Regions from separate parts of the Nocardioides sp. NPDC023903 genome, predicted to be linked through region 2. Evidence: predicted binding sites of a transcription regulator. Region 2 holds the regulator's gene; the other holds the start of a gene.

The links. The regulator LexA, encoded in region 2, represses DNA repair genes until DNA is damaged. The targets are predictions, from matches to a motif close to TCGAACANNTGTTCGA.
Region 1: a site for LexA is predicted at 3,999-4,014, ahead of AB0F44_RS26420 (DUF222 domain-containing protein). Genes of this name have one in related genera too.

What each region holds. Positions count from the first base shown of each region.
Region 1 is NZ_JBEZZS010000040.1:11,835-19,618, reverse strand. Features, by position in the region: gene AB0F44_RS26435 (hypothetical protein) at 1-903, shown strand, start outside; gene AB0F44_RS26430 (SRPBCC family protein) at 947-1,588, shown strand; gene AB0F44_RS26425 (metalloregulator ArsR/SmtB family transcription factor) at 1,593-1,928, shown strand; gene AB0F44_RS26420 (DUF222 domain-containing protein) at 2,674-3,948, opposite strand; gene AB0F44_RS26415 (VOC family protein) at 4,342-4,743, opposite strand; gene AB0F44_RS26410 (4'-phosphopantetheinyl transferase superfamily protein) at 4,736-5,143, opposite strand; gene AB0F44_RS26405 (SGNH/GDSL hydrolase family protein) at 5,172-6,047, opposite strand; gene AB0F44_RS26400 (AMP-binding protein) at 6,050-7,621, opposite strand.
Region 2 is NZ_JBEZZS010000016.1:70,201-77,984, reverse strand. Features, by position in the region: gene AB0F44_RS17620 (vitamin B12-dependent ribonucleotide reductase) at 1-2,262, opposite strand, end outside; gene nrdR (transcriptional regulator NrdR) at 2,427-2,927, opposite strand; gene AB0F44_RS17610 (hypothetical protein) at 3,326-4,234, shown strand; gene AB0F44_RS17605 (LysM peptidoglycan-binding domain-containing protein) at 4,348-4,725, opposite strand; gene lexA (transcriptional repressor LexA) at 4,908-5,675, shown strand; gene AB0F44_RS17595 (alkaline phosphatase D family protein) at 5,773-7,443, shown strand; gene AB0F44_RS17590 (MXAN_6640 family putative metalloprotease) at 7,530-7,784, shown strand, end outside.

The sequences.
Region 1 (7,784 bases), on a different contig from region 2:
ATCGACTGGAACAACCCCCCGAAGCAGACCGATCTGGCGCTGTGGTCACGAACGACCTCGAGCGGCAAGCAGGTCAAGGGGTCGGCTCGGACCATCGCGCACCTGTGCGCGATCGACACCGCTGCGCAGAAGAAGTTCGGCACCAGGATCGTCATCATCCAGGCGCCGTTCAACGACACCGTCAGGGCGTCCGCGGGCACCCACGACCACGACGCGTGCACCGACCTGCACATCCCGGGCGTGAACTGGCGGACCCAGGAGAAGTGGCTACGGGCGCTCGGGTACACCTGCTGGTACCGGTTCCCGCCGGCCTTCGGCCACCACATCCACGGGTTCACGCTTCCGCCGCAGTCCGGCGTGGTCCGGACCGACGACTTCCGCGACCTCGGGGTCAGGGTGGGGAAGTACGTCGACGGGGGCTCGGCGCTCTTCGGCTTCCGGGCCACGAGCTCGCAGCTCGACGACTACCTGCACCACGCGTTCGGCCTGAAGGGCCAGCACGGCGCGAACACAGACAAGGCCTGGCACCCCGCCGACATCAGGGCGACGATCTTCGACTACGCGGCGTACGCGAGGTCGAGGGCCAAGCCCGTGTGGAAGCCGAAGAACACCAAGTCGAACCTGGCGATCGTCCAGCAGCAGTTCCAGATCGCCGCGGGGCTCCGCCAGGGCAAGCGGATCCGCACCAACGGCGTTGGGTGGATCCAGAACGCGCTCAACGTCAAGGCGGGCGCCAACCTCGTGGTCAACGGCATCGTGGACGACGCCACCCTCGCCACCTGGAAGAAGTTCGAGCTCAAGATGGGCGGAACCGGCGCAAAGTCCACGCCGGATCCCCGGAGCCTCAAGAAGCTACAGATCGCGTTCCGGTTCGTCGGGCCCGAGGCGCACCTGCCCGGCTGATCAGGGTTGAATATCAAGATTCGTTGATATAATGTCGGCAGGCATGAGCACACCACCCTTCATCCCTGCCGACCACCTAGGCGCCGTGAACCGCGCCCTGACCACCACGACCCGCGGCGGCGAGGAGCTGCGCGTGCTCGTCGTCGAGCGCAGCTACGACGCGGAGCCCGACGAGGTCTGGGACGCGCTGACCACCAAGGAGCGCATCCCGCGCTGGCTGATGCCGGTCACCGGCGACTTCGAGGTCGGCGGCCGCTACCAGCTCGAGGGCAACGCCGGCGGCGAGATCCTCGCCTGCGACCGCCCGAAGCTGCTCTCGATCACCTGGGCCTACGGCGACATGATGTCCTGGGTCGACGCGACCCTGACCGCCTCCGGCGGCCGTACGCTGCTCCGCCTCGAGCACTCCGCCCCCGTCCCGCCGGAGCAGTGGAAGGAGTTCGGCCCCAGTGCCGTCGGCATCGGCTGGGAGCAGATGCTGCTCGGCCTGGCCCTCCACCTCTCCGCCCCCGAGGCCGAGAAGATGGACCCGATGTCCCCCGACGTACTGCCCGCGATGATCGAGCACACGAAGGGTTCCGCTGCCGCCTGGGTCGAGGCCGACATCGCCTTCGGCACCTCCCCCGACCAGGCCCGCGCCGCCGGCGAGCGCTGCGTCGCCGCCTACACCGCGATGCCGGACTAGCCGCTTGCACGCCTTCGACGTCCTCGGCGACCCCGTACGCCGCCGCATCCTCGAGCTCCTGGCCGCCGACGACCTCACCTCCGGCGAGATCGTCGAGACCATCTCGGCCGAGTTCGGCATCCGCCAGCCCGCCGTCTCCATGCAGCTCAAGGTCCTGCGCGAGCACGGCTTCGCCAACGTACGCCCCAACGGCACCCGCCGCATCTACTCCCTCGACACCGGGCCCATGGCCGAGGTCGACGCTTGGCTCACACCTTTCCGTCGCTTCTGGACCCAGCACCTGGACGCTCTCGACACTGAGATTCGGCGGGGGCGTCGAGAGGGTTCTACGGGGGACTGAAACTGCATTGGGGTGGGACCGGGAAGGCGCGCGGAGGTGACCGTGGCTTCGTTTCGGTGTTCGCCGCCGACCCTTGCTTCGATTGTTTCTCGATCATGCACCGCGTCAAGGACGGGCTTCGCCCGCCGGCTTCGCCGGTCGCCTCCGGCGATCCTTGACCCGGCACCCGATCGAGAAAGACTTCGCCTGTATCGGGTCGGCGGCGAGGGTGTGGCGCGGCGGATTCAGTTGGGTATGGGCGTGGGGCTGTGGCTGGTCGTGCGCGGGCGCCTGGTGCCTCGTCGGTGCCTACGGCAGTGGACGCGACCTTGTGAATCGTTCACAAGTGAGCCGGCGCTTTGGTCGGGTCGGTTCGGTGCCGCCGGGCACCATCTCCCCACTCATCCGAAGAGTTCCCAACGGGCGCGGAGCTTCCCCATCCTCCGGAGCGTGGGGAACCTTCGCCGCCGTGGGGAAGTGTCCCCACCAGCAGGGAACGCCGAGCGTGGAGTCGAGAGTTGGCCGACACGCTCTTTGGGCACAGGTAGGGGACGGCGCGATCAGCCGCGCGAACGTCTGTCTCGACGGAGCCCGATCCTCGGACAGCTCCTGGCGACGGCCGACGTCCGAGAGCGACGAGCATCCATGCGCTCCACGTCGCTCGGTAGAGCGCGGCAGCTTCAGCGCGAGAGCCGAGACCGGTCAGCCGTGATGTCGTCGGGCCTGGTGGGGCAGGTCCCGGTGGAGTCACTTTTAACCCACCCGGTTAGGGGCGGCGGGTGAACCGGATCGTGCCGTCCGGTAGTCGCTCATGAACGTAAGCCGGGTTGTGCGCGAGGCGGTGATGGTGCGGACAGAGCAGCGCGCCGTCTTTGAGGTCGGTCTTTCCGCCTGCGGCCCAGGGGTCGAGGTGGTGGGCGTCGCACCATTCCGGTGGCATGTCGCAGCCTTCTGCTTGGCAGCACTTCTGCTGGAGTCGCATCGCCTTGCGCTGGATCGGTTGGAAGAACCTGCTGCCTCGACCGGCATCGAGGACCTCACCATCACCACCCAGGACCCAGGGGATGATGGTGGCGTTGCACGCCATCCGACGCGCCTCGGCCGCGGAGATCGTGGCGCCGTTGGTCTCGTCGTAGCCCAGGGTCGCGATGCCGAGGTCCTTGCGGAGCTCCTCGAGGCTGATCACCACGTTGATGGTGGTGGCATCGCCGCCGTGGCGGGGCAGGGCGGCCGGGTCGATGGTCTCCAGGAGCCGGGCGAAGCCCTGACCCATCAACCGCTCCCACAGCGGCAACGGAGCACTCTTGGCGACCAACTGCTGCTTGCGGGGTTGGGCGTAGGCCTCCACCAGCCGCTTGAACCTCATCCCCATCGACGTCGGCAACACCCCGTCGAACCCGATCGTGCCGTCGTGGTTGTCCCAGACCCGCAGCGCGGTCTTCTGCTGGGCGCGTTCCTCTTCAGCCAGGAGGGCTTTGGCCTCGGCGTCTTCGAACCGGACCGGGTCGATCTCGGCCAGGATCCGCTTGCCGACGATGCGGAGCTCGTTCGCGGTCAACCGGGTGGCGTGGTCGACCAGCAGCTTCTCAGCCAACACCAGGTCCTCAACACTCGCGACCGGGTCGGCCACGATCTTGTCCAACGCCTTGGTGATCACCCGGGCCTTGTCCTGGGACACCACACCCTCGGCGAGGCCGGCGGCGACGAGGTCGTACCTCGCGACACTGGCCGCGAGTTTGATCTGGGACCGGGCCACGCCCTTGTCGATCAAGAGTTCAGCGCGCATCCACGCGGAGGCGTCTTTGGCGCCGGTCTCTTCGGCGATGTCGCCAGCAAAGGCGAGCACCCTCAGCTTCAACGCAGCCTGCTGGGCCTGAAGCTTCTCCAACCGCTCCAGCAAGTCCTTCTTCTGCCCGGTACGCCAATACGCGGGATCGGTGGCCAGCAGCTCCTGAACGGCGGTCTCGATGGCCTTCAAGGCAGCATCGATCGCGTCGCCGGGGTTGGTGCCCCAGTGGTCGATCGAGCGGCCGAGACTCATCGCCATCCCTCTCCTTCAGAGGTGTGCTGTGATGGGTCTGATTCTACGCCTCGAACGCGCGTCTGACCACCCATTTATGCAGGTCAAAGGCGGTTTGGCGTTGAGTGAACAACCTCGCATCTGTGGATGGTAAGTGGCCCGAAGGGCCACCCTTCCGCCCCATCAACCTCACCCGGCCCAAACAAGAATCCGCTGCGCCACACCCGGGCCGCCGCCCCGATAGCCAGCCAAATCTTTCTCGATCTGGTCCGGAGTCCAGGACCGCCGAAGGCGGCCGGCGAAGCCGGCGCCCGAAGGGCGTCCTTGACGCCGGTCCAGATCGAGAAGACCCTCCAAAACGGGTCGGCGGCCCACACCAACCCCGAAAACACAGTCCGCGACAGACAGCCAAGGTCAGCGGATCCGAGCCCGACGCCGATCAGTAGTGATGAGCTCGACATTGATCCCAGCAGCACGAACGAACGCGATGAGCTCGTCGTCGAACATCTCCCCCGGCTGCGGCGGACTGAGCGTACGAGCCCCAGCAACTCCGAGCTCGACAAGCGTCGACTCGAGATCAGGGGCCATGAAGGCCAGGTGATGGAGACCGTACGCATGCGGCCCAGGAGTCACCGGGGTGATGAGCTTGATGGCGATCGAGTCGGGCTTCTCCAGGAAGATCCCGCGGACGCCGTGGCGGGTGTTGACGACCGGGTCGGTGGCGCGGCGGTAGCCGAAGAGCCGCTCGAAGGCCTCGGCGGTGCGGTGCAGGTCGCGGACCTGGATGCCGATGTGGTCGAGTCGTAGGTCAGGCATCGTCGCCTCGCATCACGGCGCCTTCGGCGACGGCCGTGGCGATGGCCATCCGGGGCCCGGGAACGGTGGCGACACGGACCGCGGTGACACCGGCCAGAGCCGCGAGATCGGCCGCAGGGCCTTCGAGGGTGACCTCGAGAGACCCAGGAGAATCCTCGAGCACGGTGATCCCGCGCCACGGCAGCGGCCCGGACCACTCGCCGGGACCGAGGGCCTTCCAGACGGCCTCCTTGGCGGCGTACCTCATCGCGAAGGCCGTGGCGGGGGTGGTCGCGGCCATGCACTGGGCGATCTCGGCGTCGGTGAACCAGCGCACCGCGAACCCGGAACCACGCATCGCCAGGAGCCGAGCGAAGCGCCTGATGTCGGCGATGTCGATCCCGACCCCCTGCAGGCTCATCGCACGCTCATCGCCCTTTGTCAGCACCTCAGGCGACCGGACTGTGGGTCGCCACCATCTTGAGGAACTCGGCGGCGACGGCCTCCGAGCCGACCTCGTTGAGATGACCGCGGTCGAAGGTCAGGTTCTTGTTGAGCACGTAGTAGGTGCTGCCGTCCTGGCTGCGCTCCCCGGTGCCGTCGGCCTCGGCGGCGGCGATGTCGACGAGGCGGCCGGTGGCGCCGTACTTCTCCCGGATCATCGCGTTGTAGCGCTCCCGGGCGATGTTGTCGGCCGGTCCCATCTCGTCGTCACGACCCAGGGCCGCCTTCACCTTGGACTTCCAGTTGCGGTCGGCGGTGAGCGGCACGGTCGTGTAGAGGAAACGTACGTCCGGATGGGCTGCTTCCACCTCCTCCATCATCGACACATAGCCGTCGAAGACGGCCTGCACATCGGTGGCGGCGATGATGTCGACGTAGCAGAGCTTCATCAGCGCGACGTCGACGTCCTTCCCGGCCGGGCTGTCCACCAGCTCCGTGAACGCCGCGAACTTGCTGAGCGGGTCCTCGTTCACCCCGATGTACGCATGCCGCATCGTCGCGCCCTCGGCATCAGTCATGCTGGCACCGGAGATCTCGGGACCAGTCACATCGGCCATGGCCGGCGCCGGCACAGAGGCGTCGGCGTACACCTTCGAGACCCCGTCGAGGATGTTCATCCCGACGGAGTTGTGCCCGAAGAGCACCTTGGTCTGCCCCGCGACCTGCAGCTCGGACTCGCTGGGCTCTGCGATCGCGATGTGCTCGTTCATCCCTGGACTCCTCAGCAACCATGCCCCGGCCAGCGCGACCGCGACCACCAGCACTCCTGCCCACACTCCGGCCAGCAGCTTCACCGAACCGGACACCTTTCGCATCGACATCCTCAACCCACCTTGACCCCTTCGAAGCCGGCATCATCCGCATCATCGACGTCGTCGTCCTGCCCCTCGGCCGGCTCCTGGGCCAGCCGCAGACACATCGCGCGTACGTCGCGCTTGATGACCTTTCCGTTCGCGTTCAGCGGCAGCGCGTCGACGAAGCGGACGACCTCGGGCACCATGTGCTTCGAGAGCCGCTCGCGACAGTGCGCGATCACGTCGGCGCCGCGCAGCAGCGACCCGCGCCGCCGCACCACCACGAGCTCGACCCGCTCGCCGGCAGCGTCGTCCGGGAGCCCGACCGCGGCAGCCGCCACCACGTCCGGCAGATAGAGGACCGCGGACTCGACGTCCTGGCTCGCGATCCGGTGCCCCCACGACTTGATGAAGTCCTCGACCCGGTCGACCACGTAGATGTAGCCGTCCTCGTCGACCTTCGCCAGATCTCCCGTACGCAGCATCCCGCCGGGCATCTTGCGGGCCGTCGCCTCGGGATCGTCGAGATAGCCGGGCGAGATGTTCGCGCCGCTGGCCCAGATCTCGCCGACCTCACCGGGGGCGACGTGCACGCCGTCGCGGTCGAGCACCCGCAAGTCCACGCCCGGGATGCCCCGGCCGATCGACCCGGGCCGCCGGGTGACCTCCTCCGGCGGGAGGTAGGAGAGCCGGGCGGTGGCCTCGGTCGCGCCGTACATCACGAAGACCCGGGCCTGCGGCTGGGCGCACGCCATCTGCTCCACCAGAGCGGGGGCCAGCCGGCCACCCGCCTGCTGGATCGTCCGCAGCGACGGTATGGCGGTGCTGCCGAAGGTGCTGTTGCGCAGCAGCATCCCGAAGGTCGATGGCACACCGGCAAACCCCGTGCAGCGCGCGGAGGTCATCCGGTCCACCACCGCCTGCGGGAAGACGAACGTCGGCTGGATGACCATCGCGGCACCGGCGCGCAGATGGGTGTGCAGGAGCGAGAGCCCGAAGACATAGGTGAACGGCAGCACGACCAGCATCCGGTCCTCCGACGTGATGCCGAGGTAGCCGAGGATCGAGGTCGTGTTGGCCTGGATGTTGCGGTGGGTGATCCGCACCGCGCGCGGGTCGCCGGTGGTGCCGGAGGTGAACATGTAGAGCGCGTCCTGGTCCGGGTCGACCTCGACCGCCTCGGACAGCTCGACCGGCGTCGACCGCTGCTTCGGGACGAGCCGCTCCTTCCGCTCCACCACGACCGGGAGACTCCTGGGCAGGCTCAGCCTCAGCGCCTCGGCCTGCGCACGCCCCACCAACAGCGCGTCGGCGCCGACCCAGCGCGCGCGGGCCACGACCTCCTCGGTCGGCAGCGTGACGGCCAGTGGCACCACGACGAGCCCCATCCGGAGCGCGGCGAGATAGGCCGAGGTCCAGAACAGCCCGTTGGGCGCCATGATCCCGACCGGCGTACCCGGAGTCAGACCGAGCACGGAGAGCCGTCCCATGAGCACGGACACGCTGGATCGCAGCTCTTCGAAGGTGTATTCGCGACCCGCCTCGGCGAGCGCGATCGAATCCTCGGGCGCTTGCTCGAGAAGAAAGTCGGCAGTGTTCAACGTGGCCCGTCCCCCGGGATGCTTGGGCCGGGACCGTTCCCGGCAACGGCAACGTCGCATGCCTCACCTCGACCGGCGGTGGGCCGCTCGGCAGGCTGCCTGAAATTGAGTACGCGACCGACCCATCGGTCCCGACTCGGCCCCGCTACGCGTCGACTGGTCT
Region 2 (7,784 bases):
GGTGGTGCGCGAGACGCGGGACTTCGGCAGGCGCTTGCGGGTCGGCGCGTAGACGATCTTCTCGATGATCTTCTCGACGATCTCCGGCTCGACCTCAGCCTCGGCGGCGACAGCAGCCGTGGCCATGCCCTGGTCCTTCTTGGCGCCCTCCGACTTTCCGTCGGCCAGCGGCTGGCCGACCTTGCAGTTGTCGCGGTAGATCGCGGTGGCCTTCAGGCCGAGCTTCCAGGACTCCATGTAGACCTGCTCGATCTCCTCGACCGTCGCGGTCTCGGGCAGGTTGACGGTCTTGGAGATCGCACCGGAGAGGAACGGCTGGGTCGCCGCCATCATGCGTACGTGGCCCATCGGCTGCAGCGCACGCTTGCCCATCGCGGTGTCGAAGACCTCGTAGTGCTCCTGGCGCAGGCCGGGGGCGTCGATGACGTGGCCGTGCTCGGCGATGAAGGCGACGATCGCCTCGATCTGCTCGGGCTGGTAGCCCATCTTCTTCAGCGCCCGCGGGATCACCTGGTTGACGATCTGCATCGAGCCGCCACCGACGAGCTTCTTGAACTTGACCAGCGAGAAGTCGGGCTCGATGCCGGTGGTGTCGCAGTCCATCATGAAGCCGATGGTGCCGGTCGGCGCGAGCAGCGAGGCCTGGGCGTTGCGGAAGCCGTTGACCTTGCCGATCTCGACGACGTCGTTCCACACGCGGGTCGCCGCGTCGATGATGTTGCGGTCGACCGGGTTGATCGAGCGGACCGCGTCGTTGGCGGCCTGGTGCTTGCGCATGACCCGCTGGTGGGCCTCGGCGTTGCGGGCGTAACCGGCGTACGGACCGACGACACCGGCCAGCTCGGCCGAGCGCTTGTAGCCGGCACCGGTCATCAGCGAGGTGATGGCGGCGGCCATCGTGCGGCCACCCTCGCTGTCGTAGCCCAGACCCATCGCCATCAGCAGCGCGCCGAGGTTGGCGTACCCGATGCCGAGCTGGCGGTAGTCACGGGTGGTCTCGCCGATCGCCTCGGTCGGGAAGTCGGCGAAGCAGATGGAGATGTCCATCGCGGTGAAGACGACCTCGCAGGCCTGCTGGAAGCGCACGGCGTCGAAGGTGTCGTCGTCCTTGAGGAACTTCAGCAGGTTCAGCGACGCCAGGTTGCAGGAGGAGTTGTCCAGCGACATGTACTCCGAGCACGGGTTGGAACCGGTGATCCGGCCCGTCTCCGGGTTGGTGTGCCAGTCGTTGATCGTGTCGTCGTACTGCAGACCCGGGTCGGCACACTCCCACGCGGCGATCGAGATCTTCCGGAACAGCTCGCGGGCGTCGATCTCCTCGATGACCTCACCGGTCGTACGCGCCCGGAGGCCGAACTTCTTGCCCTCCTCGACAGCACGCATGAACTCGTCGGAGACGCGCACGGAGTTGTTGGCGTTCTGGTACTGCACGGACGAGATGTCCTTGCCGCCCAGGTCCATGTCGAAGCCGGCGTCGCGCAGCGCGCGGATCTTGTCCTCCTCGCGCGCCTTGGTCTCGACGAACTCCTCGATGTCGGGGTGGTCGACGTCGAGCACGACCATCTTCGCCGCGCGGCGGGTGGCGCCACCGGACTTGATGGTGCCCGCGGACGCGTCGGCGCCGCGCATGAAGGAGACCGGGCCGGAGGCGGTGCCGCCGGAGGACTTCAGCAGCTCCTTGGAGGAGCGGATGCGGGAGAGGTTGAGACCGGCACCGGAGCCGCCCTTGAAGATCAGGCCCTCCTCCTTGTACCAGTTCAGGATCGAGTCCATGGAGTCGTCGACCGAGAGGATGAAACAGGCCGAGACCTGCTGGGGGGACTCGGTGCCGACGTTGAACCAGACCGGCGAGTTGAACGCGAAGTGCTGGTTGACCAGCAGCCAGGTGAGCTCGCGACCGAAGAGGTCGGCGTCAGCGTCGGTGGCGAAGTAGTCGTTCTCCTTGCCGGAGGCGACGTAGGTGTTCACGACCCGGTCGATCAGCTGCTTCAGGCTCTGCTCGCGCTTCTCGGTGCCGATGGCGCCGCGGAAGTACTTGGTCGTCACGATCGTCGAGGCGTTGATCGACCAGAAGTCGGGGAACTCGACTCCGGTCTGCTCGAAGACGGTCTCGCCGGTCTTCCAGTTCTTCTGGACGACGTCGCGCCGCTCCCAGGTGATCTCGTCGTAAGGGTGGACGCCCTCGGTGCTGAAGATCCGCTCGATCTTCAGCCCGGCGCCCGTCTTCGACGATGCCTGTGCCTCTGCTGCCGTGTCTGTCATTTCGTTCCCCCTGTTGTCATCGATCGCTGTGCCGTACTGCTGGTCGGTGCTGATGGTGGAGTCCTTGCTCTGTTCTAACTGGTTTCGCTGGCTGTGCCGTTGATTGGCCCGGACAGGTCGCTTCCCCACGGCCTGCCCGGGCCGGTCTATGTGTCCCGTGGGACCTAGTCGGAGCCCACTGGGGCCTCGACCGGATGTTCTGCCTCGAAGTCCTGGACTTCCCGTTCCGTACGCAGCATCTGGATCTCACGCTCGAAGTCCTCCACCGACCCGAAGGCCCGGTAGACGCTCGCGAAGCGCAGGTAGGCCACCTCGTCGAGCTCGCGCAGCGGCGCGAGGATCGCCAGCCCCACCTCGTTGCTGGGAACCTCGGCCAGCCCCTGGCTGCGGAGCGCCTGCTCGACCTCCTGGCCGAGGCAGGCGAGCTGGTCCTCGGTGACCGGCCGGCCCTTGCATGCCTTGCGTACGCCGTGCACCGCCTTGTCGCGGCTGAACGGCTCCGCTGCGCCGGAGCGCTTGGCCACCATCAACTGCATCTGCTCGACGGTCGTGAACCGCTTCCCACATTCCTGGCAGACCCGGCGGCGCCGGATCTGGCCACCGTCCTCGGCCACGCGGGAGTCGAGCACCTTGGTGTCGCTGTGTCGGCAGAACGGACAGTGCACGGTCGAGCCCCTCTCGTGAGACCTGTGGATCCAGGCCGTCTCATTGGCGGCCCGAGCCTGTGGAACCTGTGGATATGAGCGTGAGCCCCTGTGGAACAACACCCTCATCGCTGTGGGCCATCCGCCCGTTCATGTGAACTAGATGTGGATAACTACAGCCGTGTAACTACTAGATGTAGTGGTAACCGTACGCCCGCCCCCACGACGATGCAAGCGAGGGTCGGGTTTACCCGCGTGTCCGGCGTGTCGCCGGTCAAACACCGAAAGATTCCGGTTCGAGGGCGCCGGACTGGCCCTGATGCGTAAGAATGACCCCCGTGACAAACATCTCCGGAGGAAATCGCGTCGGGTCGCGGAGAGGCACGCGCCCCAGAAGCGGTCCCCGGCCACCTTTCATCTTGCCTGCGATCGCGACACTGGCCTTCCTCGTCATCTGGGGAGTGCTCGTGTGGGTCGCCGTCGGTTTCGGGGCCGACGCACGGGGAGGCGATTCCGGCGCCTGGGCGAAGCTCGCCATCGCGGCGGTCGTTGCAGTCGCCTGCCTCTTCCTGACCTTCACCTTCGCCGGAAAGGCCTGGCGGGCCTTCTCCGGCTCCCCCACCCCGCCAACCGACGACTACGCCGGAAGCCACTCCAACGCCTACGTCGAGGAGACGGACTACACAGACCCGGCCTACTCCGACCAGGCCTACCCTGAGCAGGCCTACCCGGAGCAGGACTACTACGGCACCGGCTCCTACGGCTACGACGACACCGGCTACGGCCGGCACAGCTCCGACACCGGAAGCCAGCCGCCCTACGGCGACACCGGGAACCGCTCGGCCTACCCCGACACCGGCTCCCAGTCGCCCTACGGCTACCCCGGCAGCGACCAGAGCTACGGCAACACCGGCAGTCGCGCCGCGTACGGCGCGTCGGCCTACCAGCCGCCGACCAGCCCACCGCCCACTCCGGCGCCCTACTACTCCAGCCCGCCGACACCGACGTCGACGCCGCAGAGCACCCCTGGGTACGGCTCGCAGGGATACAGCACGGACAGCTACCCCACCCAGCAGGCCGGCTCGCCGCAGTATCAGTCCGGTGCCTACCAGGCTCCGACCAGCTACGGCCAGACCGGCTCGCGGGCTCGGCTGACCCAGGATCCCGCCGCGACCCAGGCGATGCCCACCCAGCGCCAGCCCCAGGACCCGCCGGTCCAGCCGGTCCAGCCGGTCCAGCCGGACGACGAGTGGCCGCCGCGGCACAGCACGCGCAACAAGCAGTGGCCGCCGGCCGAGCCGGACAGCCCCTATCGCGGGCGCCACTGACCTGAGACAGCGAGAGTGCTGCAGACGCTTCCCATCGCCTGCAGCACTCTCACTCTTTTCCCCGGTAGCCGGCTGCCAGGGTCGAAGGAGCAGCCGGACATCTGTGCGGCGCCTTACGGCGCGGTCGGAACGATCAGCGTCTGTCCGGACATGAGCATCGAGGACTCGAGACTGTTGAGCTCCTTGATCCTCTGCTCCATCTCCCGAATCGAGGAGTCGGTGCCGGCGACGGCCTTCGAGGAGATGTCCCAGAGCGTGTCGCCATCGCCGACGACCATCGTGTGGGCGGAGGAGGCGGGGCTTTTGTCCGCACCGTTCTCCACCGCGAACGCCACCTTCGCTCCGATCAGCGCGATCCCGAAGAGCACGACGAGCGCGAACGCGAACACGACGACTCGTCCGCGACGGGTGAGCCGCACGGTCGAGCGACGCTCCTCCCGCACCGGACGGGGCGGCTCGGCTACGGGCAGCACATAGACGGTTGCACTCATCTCACGGCCTCCTGGTCACAAGTCTCTCGATCAGGTGTTCGATCGAGCACATGTTCGAAGGTAGATCACGTGTTCGAACAACGCAAGTAGCGACCCCAAGAATTTTCGAACGCCGACACGCACCTCCCAAGAGGTCGAACAAATGTTTGATGTCGTGGTGCTAGAGGGACTAATGTGATGACATGACCACGCAGAAGACAGGCACCGGATCAGGCGGTTCGAAGAAGAGCCGCGTCCGCGAGCTGCCCGACGGGCCGCCGGACGCGACCGGGCTCACGCCGCGTCAGCAGCGCATCCTCGCTCACCTGCGCGACAGCATCGAGCAGCGCGGCTACCCGCCCAGCATGCGCGAGATCGGCGCCGCGGTCGGGCTGACCAGCACCAGCAGCGTCGCGCACCAGCTCCGCGCGCTGGAGCAGCGTGGTCTGATCCGCAAGGACCCGAAGCGACCGCGCGCTCTCGAGGTCTTCCTCCCGGAGGTGATGGCCCACCGCAAGGCCATGTCCGGCGAGGAGCCCGAGTCGACGATCACCGCCGAGGCCGACATCAACCCCAACCCCGCCGCTGCCATGGTCCCCCTGGTCGGGCGGATCGCGGCCGGTGGACCGATCCTGGCCGAGGAGACCTCGAGCCAGCAGAGCATCGAGGACGTCTTCCCGCTGCCCAAGCAGCTGGTCGGCAACGGCGACCTCTTCCTGCTCTCGGTCTCCGGTGACTCGATGGTCGACGTGGCCATCTGCGACGGCGACTTCGTGGTCGTGCGCCAGCAGCCGACCGCTGAGAACGGCGAGATCGTGGCCGCGCTGATCGACGGCGAGGCCACGGTCAAGACGCTCTCCCGCAAGGACGGCAAGGTCTGGCTGCTGCCGCAGAACGCTGCGTACGAGCCGATCGACGGCACCCACGCGTCGATCCTCGGCAAGGTGACGGCGGTCCTGCGCAGCCTCTGAGTCCTGCGCCACACCTCCCGGAACCAGTCCGGGAACACTGCGTGAAATCCAGCCGCCGGCCCATGACAGGGCCGGCGGCTGCGTCGTTCCATACAGCGTGACCCAGACGCAGATCGACCGCCGCACCCTCATCGCCGCCGGGCTGGCGACCGCCGCAGGAGCCGGAGCCATCGTTCTCCCCGAGCCCGCCGAGGCCGCAGGCGGCACGCTCAACCACTTCCAGCACGGCGTCGCCTCCGGTGATCCGCTCCCGGACCGCGTGGTCATCTGGACCCGGGTCACGCCGACCGCGGACGCGACTCCCGGGTCCGGGCAGGGCGAGGAGGTCCTGGTCCGCTGGGAGGTCTCGCCCACCGCGGACTTCAGCCGCGTCACCGCGAAGGGATCCCACCAGACGGGTCCTGACCGCGACCACACCGTGAAGCTCGACGTCACCGGCCTGGCGCCGGAGAGCTGGTACTTCTACCGCTTCACCTACAACGGCCAGACCAGCCGCGTCGGCCGCACCCGGACCGCTCCGGCCGCCGACGCGGCCCCGGAGAACGTACGTTTCGGGGTGGTCTCCTGCTCGAACCTGCAGGCCGGCTGGTTCGCGTCCTACCGCCACCTGGCCGCCCGCGACGACCTGCACGCGATCCTCCACCTGGGCGACTACCTCTACGAGTACGCCCCCGGCGAGTACGGCTACGGCATGGCCAACGAGGACGTCCGGCGGCACGAGCCGGCCCACGAGATGCACACGCTGGCCGACTACCGGATCCGGCACGCGCAGTACAAGCGCGACGTCGACCTCTCCGCCGCCCACGCCCGGCTGCCCTGGATCGTCACCTGGGACGACCACGAGTCGGCCAACGACGCCTGGCTGCTGGGCGCCGAGAACAACGAGCCCGGTGAGTACGACTGGATCGACCGCAAGACCAACGCCAACCAGGCCTACGACGAGTGGATGCCGCTGCGCGTCGACGGCACTGCCACCGTGGAGATCGACGACCACCTCCACGACAGCATCTACCGGCGCCTGCGCTTCGGCAACCTGCTCGAGCTGAGCATGCTCGACCTGCGCTCCTACCGCTCCCAGCAGGTAGCCCGCACCGACCTCGCCGGCGTCGACGACCCCGACCGCACGATCACCGGCGACGAGCAGCTGGCCTGGCTCAAGGACGGTCTGCTCACCGACGCCCAGTGGAAGATCGTCGGCAACCCGGTGATGATCAGCCCGGTCACCTTCGGCGCGCTCCCCAAGAGCCTGATCAGCCCGGTCAACGACGTCACCGGCCTCCTGCCCGACAACGGCATCGCCTACAACGTCGACCAGTGGGACGGCTACACCGCCGACCGCACCGAGCTCTTCGAGCACATCCGCAACAACGCGATCACCGACACCGTCTTCGTCACGGGCGACATCCACTCAGCGTGGGCCTGCGACCTGCCGTACGACTCCGCCGTCTACCCGCTCGGCAAGACCGCCGGGGTCGAGTTCGTGGCCACCTCGGTGACCTCGAACAACCTCAAGGACATCCTCGGCGCGCCACGCCGCACGGTCAGCCTGACGGTCGAGAACATCATCCGGACCGCCAACCGCCACGTCCGCTACCTCAACTTCGACGACCACGGCTACTCCGTCCTCGACGTGACCCGCAACCGCGCCCAGATGGACTGGTACGTCATCGGCGAGCGCAAGGACTCCAACACCACGGCCACCTGGGCCAGGTCGTACGCCACGGCAACCGGAAGCAACAGGCTCCATCACGTCACGCAGCCCGTCTAGACCACGTCCTAGGCCGTGTCCCCCGGACACAGCCGCCCTCTGCGCTTAGACTGCGCAGGTCTGCCTTCCCGAACGTCTGGTATCTCATGCGAAACATTGCCCGCCGGATCACCCGCAAACAACGCTCCCTCGTCTTGATCGCAGGCATGGTCGTCGCGACGTTCGTCGCCACCATGCCCGCAACCGGGTCGACGCCGGCGACCTCGGTGAGGACCGGTGGTGACACCAGCGCCGAGCAGCCGGTGACGGAGGAGGCGGCCCGGGAAGCGCTCGCGGCGGCCAAGAAGGTCAAGCGCAACCAGTCGGTACGCGGTGCCCGCCAGGTCGTGCCCGGGCGGCAC